Regions from separate parts of the Arthrobacter sp. 05L421 genome, predicted to be linked through region 2. Evidence: riboswitches for the same ligand, from Rfam matches in the RefSeq annotation. Region 2 holds a riboswitch; each other region holds the start of a gene.
What was found. A riboswitch is a leader RNA that binds a small molecule or an ion and turns the genes downstream of it on or off. The one in region 2 is predicted to bind S-adenosylmethionine.

Region 1 (4,064 bases), on a different contig from region 2:
GATCGAGACGAAGCCGGACCTGACGCCCGTCACCGATGCCGACAAGTCCGCCGAGGAGGCCATCCGTGGCCAGCTCTCCCGGTCCCGGCCGCGCGACGCGGTCCTGGGCGAAGAATTCGGCAGTTCTGGCCATGGCTCCCGCCGCTGGATCATTGACCCGATCGATGGCACCAAGAACTTTGTCCGCGGCGTCCCGGTCTGGGCCACCCTGATCGCCCTCGTCGATGAGGGCGAGCCGGTGGTCGGCGTCGTCAGCGCGCCGGCGCTGGGCAAACGCTGGTGGGCCGCCAAGGGTGCGGGCGCCTACACAGGCCGCTCGCTCGCCGCCGCCACACGGCTGAAGGTCTCCAACGTCTCCAACCTCGAGGACGCCTCGCTGTCCTACTCCAGCCTGGGCGGCTGGAAGCAGCGCGGGAACCTGGACGAGTTCCTGGGCCTCACCGAGGAAGTCTGGCGCACCCGTGCCTACGGCGACTTCTGGTCCTACTGCCTCGTGGCCGAGGGTGCCGTGGATATCGCCTGCGAGCCTGAGCTGAACCTCTACGACATGGCGGCCCTGGTGCCGATCGTTACCGAGGCCGGCGGCCGCTTCACCTCGCTCGAGGGCGAGGACGGCCCCTTCGGCGGCAACGCCCTCGCCACCAACTCCATCCTCCACTCAGAAGTCCTCAAGCGGCTCAACCCCGACCTCGACGACCTCCTCTAGGCCCCCCTCAAGGATTCCCAAGGGCCGCTGTACGACGCTGTCCCCAGCTTCGCTGCCGTCAAGGCGTGGAGCGGGCATCGAGTGGCAGGAGGGCAGCCATGTCTGGATCGGTTCACCCCAAGGATCCCGAAACCCCCGACGTCGGCGTCGGTCCGGTTCTACTGGTCCTGGTTGCGAAGTACCGGGACCTGGACATTGAGTCCGCCGCCCGGCTCCAGGCCGTCTCCTCGGAGCTGGGCCAACATCTGCTCGCCAGCAGTTCCGCCGTGTCCGGAGCCGTGGTCGTGTCCACCTGCAGCCGCTTCGAGATCTACTGCGAGGTGGCGTCCAGGGACCATGTAGATGCCGCCTGCACCGTTGCCCTGGGTACGGTCCGCCTCTGCACGGGCCTGCCCGCCGTCCGGCTTGCGTCCCTGTTCGAACACTCGTCTGGCGCGTCCGCGGCGGAGCATCTCTTCGCCGTTGCAGCCGGCCTAAACTCCGTTGTGGTGGGTGAGCGTCAAGTCGCCGGCCAGGTCCGCCGCGCCCTCGCTGAAGCACAAGCCGCAGGTACTGCGAGCGGGCTTTTGGTCCGGCTGTTTCAGGAGGCCTCCCGCACGGGCAGGGACGTGGGGGCGCGGACCACGCTCAGCAGCGCCAGCAGGTCCATAGCATCGGTGGCCCTTGAACTGGCCACTGCCGGAGTCGCGTACCCGTCCCTGACTGATGCTTCCGTAGTCCTCTTCGGCACCGGTTCCTACGCCGCGTGCGTCGCGGAGATCCTCAGGAGCAAACGATGCCCCACCATTTCCGTCTTCTCCCAATCCGGCCGCGCGGAGGCCTTTGTGGCAAGCAGGGGTGGCACGGCGCTGACGGCACAGGTGCTGCCCGCCGCTGTTGCCCGGGCAGACATACTGATTGGCTGCAGCGGCACGGAGACGCGCATCGCTGCCGGCCAACTGGCGCAGTGGAGAGGTGGCAGTGGCCGTGCCCTCACCGTCGTCGATCTCGCTCTGAGCCATGACTTCGACCCCCACGTGGCGGATCTGCCGGGCATTGAACTGATCACCCTGGATTCAGTGCGATCCGCGGCTCCCCCTGCGGACTCCGAGGCGCTCCGCCTCGCCCGCACAATGGTCCGGCAGGCGGCGCACCGTTTCGAAGATCGAGAGGAACTGCGCGCAGTCGACGCCGCCATCGTGGCCCTGCGCCGGCACGTCCAGCAGGTCCTCGAGGCCGAAGTGGAGCGCACCATGAAGCAACATGGGCGCGGCGCCCAGGCAGAGGATGTGAACCTCGCGATGCGCCGGCTGGTCCGCCGGCTGCTTCACCTCCCCACGGTCCGCGCCAGGGAACTGGCCACGGACGGCCGCCAGCACGACTACGCGGCTGCGCTGGAAGCCCTGTTCGGCCTCAGCGTCCAGCCCGCTGGCGGCCGGAGCCCCGGGACCGCCACTGTGGTCGGCTTGAGGCGGCCGACTTGGGAATTGAGGGAGGCGGAGTCTGGGATGAGAGCGTGCGGCGGGGCCGATCCGCGCGGCGGATGCCCGGGAGCCTGCCCGGCGCGCCGCGTCACAGTGCCGTCCTTGGATGGTGTCACGGCGGCTCCGTAGCCCTGGTCCGTAACAATCCGCTTCACAATCGGTGACCGCCTTTTCCCCGGCTGCGCGTATGTCCTACGCTCGATGCAGGTCACGAGTGCCAGCGCTAAACCCCGGTTTGCTGGCCGGCAACCCTCCAGACGCGGTGGGGTGCCCCGGGTGACGACCTGGCCGGTCCGGAACGGACCCGGCAAGCGCGGATTCCCACGATGTGGGGGTCCTGGTCGAGTGAGGTCCCATGACAACTGCCATTTTTCCCGCTGCCCCCGAATTTCACGCCCTCGCGGGCCGCCCGCTGGCGGCCGTCACCGGGGCCGAAATCCAGGCCCCGCTGATCACAGGCGGCCATGCCCGCTACGCCAACCTCGACTACGGCGCCTCCGCCCCGGCCCTGTCCGTGGTCTCGGCCTACTTGAACGAAATCCTGCCTTACTACGCGAGCGTGCACCGCGGCGCCGGCTACGCATCGCAGATCAGCACGTCCGTCTACGAGAATGCCCGGGACATCGTGCGGGACTTCGTGGGCGGCCGGGCGGACGATTCCGTGATCTTCACCCGCAACACCACCGATTCCCTGAACCTGCTGGCCGGCTGCCTGCCGCTCCGTGACGGCCGGCCCACGGGCGAGGTCCTGTATCTCGACATCGAGCACCACGCCAACCTCCTGCCCTGGCAGAGTGTCCCGCACCGCAGCGTCGTCGCTGCCCCCACCCTCGCGGCCACCGTGGACCGCCTGCGGGACGAGCTCGCGCGCGGCGGCGTCAGCCTGCTTGCCGTCACCGGCGCTTCCAATGTCACGGGGGAAATCCTGCCGATCCGGACCCTCGCCGCCCTGGCGCACGAGTACGGCGCCAGGATCGTTGTCGACGCCGCACAGCTGGCCCCGCACCGGCGGATCGACATCACCGCGGACGACGTCGACTACCTCGCCTTCTCGGGGCACAAGCTGTACGCCCCGTTCGGCACCGGCGTGCTGGTGGGCCGGACGGACTGGCTCGACGCCGGCACCCCGCACCTGGCCGGCGGCGGCGCAGTCCGCGACGCCCGGCTCGACTCCGTCAGCTGGACCACCGGACCCGCCCGGCACGAGGGCGGCTCGCCGAACGTCCTCGGTGCGGCCGCGCTGGCCCGCGCCACCCAGGTGATCGCAGCCCTGGACCCGGAACAGTGGCAGGCCCACGAGGACGCCATCCGGTCCTTCCTCGTCGAGGGCCTGCAGGGCATCGACGGCGTGACCGTGCACCGGATTTTTGCCGATTCGTCCACCGCTTCTTCCCCCGGAGGCGACTTGCCGGGCACCGGCACCATCGGCGTCGTGAACTTTTCCGTGGAAGGCTACGACGCCGGGCTGGTGGCCGCCTACCTGTCGGCCGAACACGGCATTGGCCTGCGCGACGGGCGCTTCTGCGCCCACCCGCTGCTCAAGCGGCTCGGCCTGCCCGCCGGCTCCTTGCGGGCCAGCTTCGGCCTCGGCTCACGGCTGGAGGATGCCGAGCGCCTGCTCGCCGGCCTGCAGCAGTTGCGGCAGAACGGACTCGGCTGGGACTACGTGGTGGACGCCGGCCGCTGGGTGCCGGCCAACGATACCCGCAGCTACCCCCACTGGGCCCCGAACACCCCGGGCACCGCCGGTGCCGCGCCCTGCACGGAGGACTAGGCACGGCGCCCGTGCGGTAAATTCGAAAGGTATCTGAAACCAGCAGTACCTTCCCGAAGGAGAGCGCACGTGGCAAGCGGCGGGCCCAAGCTCCACAGTGAGCGGCGCCAGGAACTCGGCC
Region 2 (4,064 bases):
TCGACGTCGTGCAGCGAAATACCGCGGGTCTCCTTGAGGAAGAACACGGCCACCATCGTTACCAGGCAGGCGCCGAGGAGGTAAATCGCCACCGGCGTGGAGGACTTGTACTGGCTCAGCAACGCGACGGCGATGATCGGAGCCAGCGAACCGGCCACGATCGAGGTGACCTGGTAGCCCAGCGAGACACCGGAGTAGCGCATCCGGGTCGGGAACATCTCGGCCATGATGGCCGGCTGGCCGGCATACATCAGAGAGTGGAACAGCAGACCGATGGTGATCGCGGCGAGGATGACGAGGTCGTTCTTGGTGTCCATCATCGGGAAGGCGAAGAAGCCCCAGGTACCACCGAGGACAGCGCCGGCCATGTAGACAGGCTTGCGGCCGACGTTGTCCGAGAGCTTGCCGACCAAAGGGATCACGACGAAGTGGACCAGGTGCGCCACGAGCAGCAGCAGCAGGATCCGCGAGGTGTCCGTCTGGACCACGACCTTCAGGTAGGTAATGGAGAACGTGACCACAAGGTAGTAGAGGATGTTCTCCGCGAATCGCAGACCCATCGCGGTGAAGACGCCACGCGGGTAGCGGCGGAAGACCTCGGCGACGCCGTAGCCCTTGTTCTCAACGGTGACCTCTTTGCGGGCTTCCAGGAAGATCGGGGCGTCCTGGACTTTAGTGCGGATGTAGTAGCCGACGATCACGATCACAGCGGAGAGCCAGAAGGCCACACGCCAGCCCCAGCTGAGGAACTCCGCGGATGACAGCGTGGCGGACAGGGTGAACAGCACACCGGTGGCGAGAAGGTTGCCCATCGGAACCGCCGACTGAGGCCAGCTGGCCCAGAATCCGCGCGACTTGCTCGGGCTGTGCTCAGCCACGAGGAGGACTGCGCCGCCCCACTCACCGCCGACGGCGAAGCCCTGGACGAAGCGCAGGAAGACCAAGAGCGCCGGGGCCCAGTAGCCGATCTGCTGGAAGGTCGGCAGGCAGCCCATAGCGAAGGTGGCAACACCGACAAGGATGATGCTCAGCTGGAGCAGCTGCTTGCGGCCGAACTTATCGCCGAAGTGGCCGAAGACGATGCCACCGATGGGGCGGGCAATAAAGCCGACCGCGTAGGTGACGAACGCGGCAATGATGCCGTCCAACTCCGAACCGGAATTGGGAAAGAACAGCTTGCCGAAGACCAGGGTGGCGGCGGAAGCGTAGAGGAAGAACTCGTACCACTCAACCACGGTGCCGGCCATGGAGGCCGTGACAACCTTCTTCAGGCCGGACGATTTGACGTCCGTTTCTTCAGCGCGCCTTGCGGCGTTTTCCGTACTCATCGTGACTCCTTCGGTGTCTCCGTCGACACCCTGTGGACCATTGGGCTGAGGACGCACGTGACTTAGGGCACATGGCGTCATTCCCCATGAGTATGGACGCTCCCGCCCTGAGCCTCAACAGCCATTAGTGCAGAGCGCGTCTGCAAAAATGCACAAGAGGTCGCGCCTAGTGGTCGAAGAAGGCCTCCCGCAGCTGGCCGCTGAGCTGGCCGATTTCGGTCAGGAAACCGTCGTGGCCGATGGGCGCTTCAATGATGTGCACTTCCGGGCGCCCGGGCAGGGCCTCGGCCAGTTGACGGGACTGGGCCGGGAAATACAAGCGGTCCGAGTCCACGGCCGCCACCAGGAACTCGGCGGTGGCCGGGGCCAGGGCCTCCTCGAGGCTTCCGCGCCCCCTGCAGACATCGTGGCTCATGAGGGCCTCGGTAATGGCGATGTAGCTGTTCGCGTCGAAGCGCCGGACCAGCTTGTTGCCCTGGTGGTCCAGGTAGCTCTCCACCTGGTAGCGCCCGCGCCCGGCCAGCGATCCGGCTTCCAGGGGCGCCTCCGGCTCCTGCGCGTTCCGGCCAAACCTGCCGTCCAGTTCGGCTGCGGAGCGGTAGGTGATGTGCGCGATGCGGCGGGCGAGGGCGAGCCCTGCTTCGGGTTCCGGGCCGCCGTAGTAGTTTCCGCCGTTGAAGTGGGGGTCCTGGCGGATGGCCAGGGTCTGGGCCTGCGCGAAGGCAATCTGTTCGGCTGTGCTGCTGGCGCCGACGGAAATCACGGCGCAGCGCCGGACCCGGCCGGGGAACGTGACGGCCCATTCAAGGGCGCGCGCGCCGCCGAGGGAGCCGCCCAGCACGGCGTACCATCTGCCGATGCCCAGGGCGTCGGCCAGCCGCGCCTCGGCGGCGGCGGTGTCCCGCAGGGTGACGAGCGGGAACCGCGATCCCCAGGGGCGCCCGTCCGGGGCCCGCGTGGAGGGTCCCGTGGATCCGTGGCAGCCGCCCAGGATGTTGATTGAAACGACGAAGTACTTGTCCGTGTCCACGGGGGCCCCGGGCCCGGCGAGCTGTTCCCACCAACCGGGCTCTTCGCTGTGGCCGCGGGTCACGTGCGTGTCGCCCGTCAGGGCGTGTTCGATGAGGACGGCATTGGACGCGTCATCGTTCAGGGTCCCCCACGTCTCGTAGGCGAGGACCACATCCGGCAGCGGAATCCCTGATTCGAGCTGCAGGTCACCGATCCTGACGTACTGGACGGTTCCGTCCGGGTTGCGGGATGGCTTGGTTTCAGGAACACCCGTGCGGGTGACGGCAATCGTCATGTGAGGACCTAACTTCGCGCTTGCCTGCCGTCAGCTGACCGGCAGGCCAGGTCCTCACCCGGGGCACCCCGCCGCAAAAGGAGGGTTGCCGGCCAGCAAGCCGGGGCTGTCGCTGGCACTCATGACCTGGTACGAGTCTACGAAAGAGGGTGCGGAAATCACGAAGATTGTGACTTCCATGTGACAGCCCGGCGATCAGACAGCCCCCCGCCGGCCGTCCCGTTCAAGGGAGGCCGGCGGCCGGCCGTCAGGTTTATCTGGCTTAACTCAGGCGGACTTGGCCGCGCGGAATCCGGCGTCGAGATCCGAGAGGATGTCGTCAATGTGCTCCAGGCCCACGGAGAGCCGCACCAGGCCGGGATTCACGCCGGCGATGGTCTGCTGCTCGGGCGAGAGCTGGCTGTGGGTGGTCGAGGCCAGGTGGATCACCAGGGAACGGACGTCGCCGATGTTCGCGACGTGCGAGTGCAGTTCGAGGGCATCGACGAACCGCTTGCCGGCCTCGGCTCCCCCGGCGATGTTGAATGCCACGACGGCGCCGGTTCCCTTGGGCCCGTACTTGCGGCCGCGCTCGTACCAGGGGCTGGACGGCAGCCCGGCGTAGGCAACCGATTCGACGTCGTCCCTCGCCTCCAGCCACTTCGCCACCGTGGTGGCGTTGGCCACGTGGCGTTCGACGCGCAGGCTCAGGGTCTCAATGCCCTGGGCGATGAGGAACGCGTTGAACGGGGACACGGCGGAGCCGAGATCGCGCAGGAGCTGGACGCGGGCCTTGAGGATGTACGAAAGGTTCGCGCCCAGCGCGCCGTCCGCACCGAGGTCTCGGGCGTAGACCAGGCCGTTGTAGGTGGGGTCCGGGGTGTTGAAGCCGGGGAACCGCCCCGGGTCCTTGCCGAAGTCGAAGTTGCCGGAGTCCACGATCACGCCGGCGATCGCGGCGCCGTGACCGCCGAGGTACTTGGTGGCGGAGTGGACCACGATGTCCGCGCCCCACTCGATCGGCCGGATCAGGTACGGGGTGGAGAGCGTGTTGTCGACGATCAGCGGCACCCCGGCCTCGTGCGCCACACGGGAGACGCCCTCGATGTCCAGGACGTCCTGGCGGGGGTTGGAGACCACTTCGCCGAAGAACAGCTTGGTGTTGGGCCGGACGGCGTCGCGCCACTGCTCCAGATTGTCCGGGTCCTCCACGAACGTCACGGAGATGCCGAACTTCTTCAGCGTGTGGGCCAGCAGGTTATAGGTCCCGCCGTACAGGCTGGGGCTGGCCACCACGTGGTCCCCGGCCTCGGCGATGTTGAGGATCGCGAAGGTCTCCGCCGCCTGGCCGGAGCTGAGCAGCAGGGCCGCGAGGCCGCCTTCCAGGCTGGCCACGCGCTGTTCCACGGCGTCCTGGGTGGGGTTGCCGATCCGGGTGTAGATGGGGGCGA
Region 3 (4,064 bases), on a different contig from region 2:
ACCCTTGTTGGCATCACATTCGGCTATGTTGTTACCCTCGTCACCGTTTTCATATTGTGTTTGCCCCTTATTTTCGGATTAGTGCTGCTCATGCTCCTGGCAGGTACCGTGCGGCTGATCCTCTTCCTGGCGACGGCACTGACCGTTGGGCTGATCGGCTTGTTCAGGAGCCAGGCCGGCAGCCCGCGCCGGCCTGGACATGGGTCCCATCTCATCACGCACTGACCGGACCATGGTCGGGGGCGGGGCCGGGGCCAGGCGTGCTGGTCCTCACCCCAGGGCGTCCGCTGGAATTGCCGGGCACCGCCGGAACGAGGCGGGGTTGAACGCCGGGAGCATGAAGGTTGCCAGTACGGCGTCGAGCATTTCCGGGGCCCACGTACTGTTCTCCCCGAGGGTCGCGCAGACTCCCAGCACCACAGGGGTTCCGTCCGCGCGGCGGCGGATCTGGACCTGGACTGGCCCGGTCAGCCCGAGCGTGCGGACGGCGGCCAGGCCCAGCTTCCGTACGTCCCCGGCCTCGCTGGCGGGCACCCTGCGACTTACCTCGTCGCTGCCGGCGCGTCCATACGGAGTCCTGGTCTTCTCCAGGACCACCGCCACTGGCGCCATCGCGTTGCGTGCCGGGGTGCCAAACACCAGGCAGACATAGTCGGCGCCCGGGATGAACTCCTGGACAAGCTGCCCCGCGGGCATGTTCTTCCAGGTGACGGAGGCCGTTCCGGCCAGCACGTGGACCCCACGGGAGCCTTCGAAGACCCGCGGCTTGACCACCACGGGACCGCTGAGGCCGGCTAGGGATGCCGGCGCGGCAGCGAGGTCGCCCGGAACGCCGAACCGGGGCACCGGAATGCCGGCTGCCTGCAACGCCCAGGTGGTAAACAGGTTGTCGTTGGCGAGCGCCACCGCGGCAGGGTCGCCCACGATGATCCGCACGTCCTGGGCGAATCCGGCACGGGCTGCGGCCAGGACCGGAAGTTCCACGGTGAGGGTCGGAATGATGACGTTGATGGCTTCGCGATCCACCAGCCGGCGCAGGTCCAGGATCATGTCCGGGTCCGTCGCGGGCAAGAGCCTGGCCGCGGCTGCGGAGGGAGCAGCCTCCGCCTGGCGAGTGTCGGCGCGGGCGTCGGAGCCCAGATACGGAAGGCCGCGGGCTTCGAGTTGGGCCGCGACCGTACGGCCGGCGGCGCTTGCTATCCCGGTAACCAGTATGCGCGGGCCCACAATTGCTCCATTCCGCCGTCACCGGCGGGGCCGCTGCTGCGGCTCCGACGGTTCCGGCCACCGATTCATAGGCTTGTTGACGGACGACTCGATTTACGGACTGCTGATTGACGGACTGCTCGATTGACGGACTGCCCGGATCTGCCGCAACTCGCGCCGACACGCAGGACCATTCCCCTAGTAGACGGCGAATCGTCCGCGCACACACGAGTGGGCAATACCCGAAGTTGGAGCCCGCTACTACTTGCCTGAGGCACGCATACGGTCCGCCGGCCGGCACAGGCTGTCGGGCGTGGCCCGGTTACGGAACATGACGACGGCGGCCGTGCGGGCCGACGTCGTTGGTGTTACGTTTTTGGGGAGTAATGAGAACCGGCGCCAAGCCCTGACTGGCCGGTCGGCAACCCTCCCTTTTCGCGGCGGGGTGCCTCAGGTGAATACTCGGCATATCGACCATTCGAGCTGCAAGCGTGAAAGAGGAGATCCGTCGTGCCCGACACGTCAACACCCGCTGTACCCGAAATACTCAGTTCATCCGCCGCCCCAGACACAGCCACCCGTGCAGCAACCAGCGCAGCCCCCGCCGGCGAGGAAAGGCTGGCCTACCGCCTGTTCACCGGTGCGGATGACCGCGCCTTTTGTGAGCGCGTGTCGGCCGCATTGGCCGAGGGCTACGTCCTGCATGGAAGCCCCGCCGCCAGCTTCAACGGCAGCACCGTGATCGTGGCGCAGGCGCTGGTGCTGCCGGCTGCCATTGCGAGCGCGGACGCCGCCGTGGCCAATGCGGTTGATGAGCTCGACGCCGACGAGTTTGACGCTGTTGGGGCATTCGAGGGGCACGCATGAGCTACGCAGGAGACCTCAGCCCTACTGAGGCGTGGGCCAAGCTTGAGGCGGGAGCCATTCTGGTGGATGTCCGGACCGAGGGCGAATGGGCCCACATCGGCATCCCGGACACCAAGTCCGCAGAAAATGATCCGCTCTTCATCCAGTGGAACCTTGCCGGCGGCACGCCGAATCCGCACTTCGTGGAACAGCTAAAGCGGCAAGCACCGGAGCACACCGCCGTCGAACTGGTGTTCCTGTGCCGCTCCGGTGCCCGGTCGATCGCCGCCGCGACGGCCGCGACGGCCGCCGGCTACACCTCGTACAACGTTCTTGAGGGCTTCGAAGGCGAGACCGACCGCTTTGGCGAACGCACCGTCAACGGCTGGAAGAACCGCGGCCTGCCCACCAACCTCGGAAAAATCTAGTGACGTTCAATCCCGACGCCTCCGGCTGGGCCGCCGACACCCAGGCTGTCCGCGGCGGCCTGGACCGCACCGGCTTCCAGGAAACCACCGAGCCAATCTTCCTCAATTCAGGATTCGTCTACGAGTCCGCGGCCGCCGCCGAGCGCGCCTTCACTGGGGAGGACGAGCGCTTCGTCTACTCCCGCTACGGCAACCCATCCGTCGCGACATTCCAGGAGCGGCTCCGGCTGCTCGAGGGAACCGAGGCATGTTTTGCGACGGCGTCCGGCATGTCCGCCGTCTTCACTGCCCTGGGCGCGCTGTTGGCTGCCGGCGACCGCGTCGTCGCAGCCCGCTCACTGTTCGGCTCCTGTTTCGTGATCCTCAACGAGATCCTGCCGCGCTGGGGTGTGGAGACGGTCTTCGTGGACGGACCGGACCTGGAGCAGTGGCAGGCTGCGCTGTCCGAGCCGACCACGGCGGTGTTCTTCGAGTCGCCGTCGAACCCCATGCAGGAAATCGTGGACATCACCGCCGTGAGCGAACTGGCGCATGCCGCCGGCGCCACAGTGGTGGTCGACAACGTCTTCGCCACCCCGCTGCTGCAGCGTTGCGGAGACCTCGGCGCGGACGTGGTGGTGTACTCCGGCACCAAGCACATCGACGGCCAGGGCAGGGTCCTGGGCGGCGCCATCCTGGGCACCAAGGAATTCATTGACGGGCCCGTCAGGCAGCTCATGCGGCACACCGGTCCGGCTCTCTCGGCCTTCAATGCCTGGGTGCTCACCAAGGGCCTGGAGACCATGGCCCTGCGCGTCAACCATTCCTCGGCCTCTGCCCTGCGGCTGGCGGAATGGCTTGAGGGACAGCCGGCGGTCAGTTGGGTCAAGTACCCGCTGCTGCCGTCCCACCCGCAGTACCCCCTCGCGGTGAAGCAGATGAAGGCCGGCGGGACCGTGCTTACGCTGGAGCTTTCGCCTTCGCCGGGACGAACTGCGAAGCAGGCCGCCTTCGCGCTGCTGGACGCGCTGCGGATCATCGACATCTCCAACAACCTTGGCGACGCCAAGACGCTCATTACGCACCCGGCCACTACCACGCACCGCGCGATGGGCCTGGAAGGCCGTGCGGCGATCGGGCTCAGCGACGGCGTGGTCCGACTTTCGGTGGGCCTGGAGGACGTCGAGGACTTGATCCGCGACCTCGGCCAGGCGCTCAAACAGGTCTAGCGCTCAAACAGGTCTAGCGCTCAGGGCCAGTCTTCAAGCAGATCTGGCGCTGCCGGCTCCCCGTCAGCCCCGGCGAACCCTGCCCAGGGGCGATCCCTCGTCGGCCCGTCCCTTGGTGGCGGTACCCGGCGCGGCCCCCTGGGTAGTCAGTTCGACGGCCCGTTCGACGACGGCGGGCAGTCCGCCCGCCCGGAACGGCCCGCGCTGCAGCTGCGAACCGGTGCCCTCCGCCAGGATCCGCTCGACGCCCGCGCGCACCAGCTCCAGCTCGCCCTGCTCCTCGAGCACCGGGGCCACGAAATCCACCAGTGCCCTGACCACGTCCGCGGCCGGGGCAGGGGTGAAGGTTCCAAAGTCCAGGAGCTCCCCGCGCAGT

Region 1: it holds a riboswitch for S-adenosylmethionine, as region 2 does, so the genes downstream of both, AC1DKQ_RS00120 (aminotransferase class V-fold PLP-dependent enzyme) here and metX (homoserine O-acetyltransferase MetX) in region 2, are expected to answer to the same signal.
Region 3: it holds a riboswitch for S-adenosylmethionine, as region 2 does, so the genes downstream of both, AC1DKQ_RS08675 (DUF1737 domain-containing protein) here and metX (homoserine O-acetyltransferase MetX) in region 2, are expected to answer to the same signal.

The regions. Positions count from the first base shown of each region.
Region 1 covers NZ_JBFTOC010000001.1:23,525-27,588, forward strand. Annotated here, with positions in the region: gene hisN (histidinol-phosphatase) at 1-706, shown strand, start outside; gene AC1DKQ_RS00115 (glutamyl-tRNA reductase) at 805-2,298, shown strand; SAM riboswitch class IV at 2,376-2,489, shown strand; gene AC1DKQ_RS00120 (aminotransferase class V-fold PLP-dependent enzyme) at 2,525-3,943, shown strand; gene AC1DKQ_RS00125 (class I SAM-dependent methyltransferase) at 4,013-4,064, shown strand, end outside.
Region 2 covers NZ_JBFTOC010000004.1:205,976-210,039, forward strand. Annotated here, with positions in the region: gene AC1DKQ_RS07610 (MFS transporter) at 1-1,328, opposite strand, end outside; gene metX (homoserine O-acetyltransferase MetX) at 1,495-2,634, opposite strand; SAM riboswitch class IV at 2,646-2,761, opposite strand; gene AC1DKQ_RS07620 (bifunctional o-acetylhomoserine/o-acetylserine sulfhydrylase) at 2,902-4,064, opposite strand, start outside.
Region 3 covers NZ_JBFTOC010000005.1:125,380-129,443, forward strand. Annotated here, with positions in the region: gene AC1DKQ_RS08665 (hypothetical protein) at 1-225, shown strand, start outside; gene AC1DKQ_RS08670 (ATP-grasp domain-containing protein) at 271-1,227, opposite strand; SAM riboswitch class IV at 1,589-1,704, shown strand; gene AC1DKQ_RS08675 (DUF1737 domain-containing protein) at 1,825-2,073, shown strand; gene AC1DKQ_RS08680 (rhodanese-like domain-containing protein) at 2,070-2,480, shown strand; gene AC1DKQ_RS08685 (O-succinylhomoserine sulfhydrylase) at 2,480-3,688, shown strand; gene AC1DKQ_RS08690 (glutamate--cysteine ligase 2) at 3,752-4,064, opposite strand, start outside.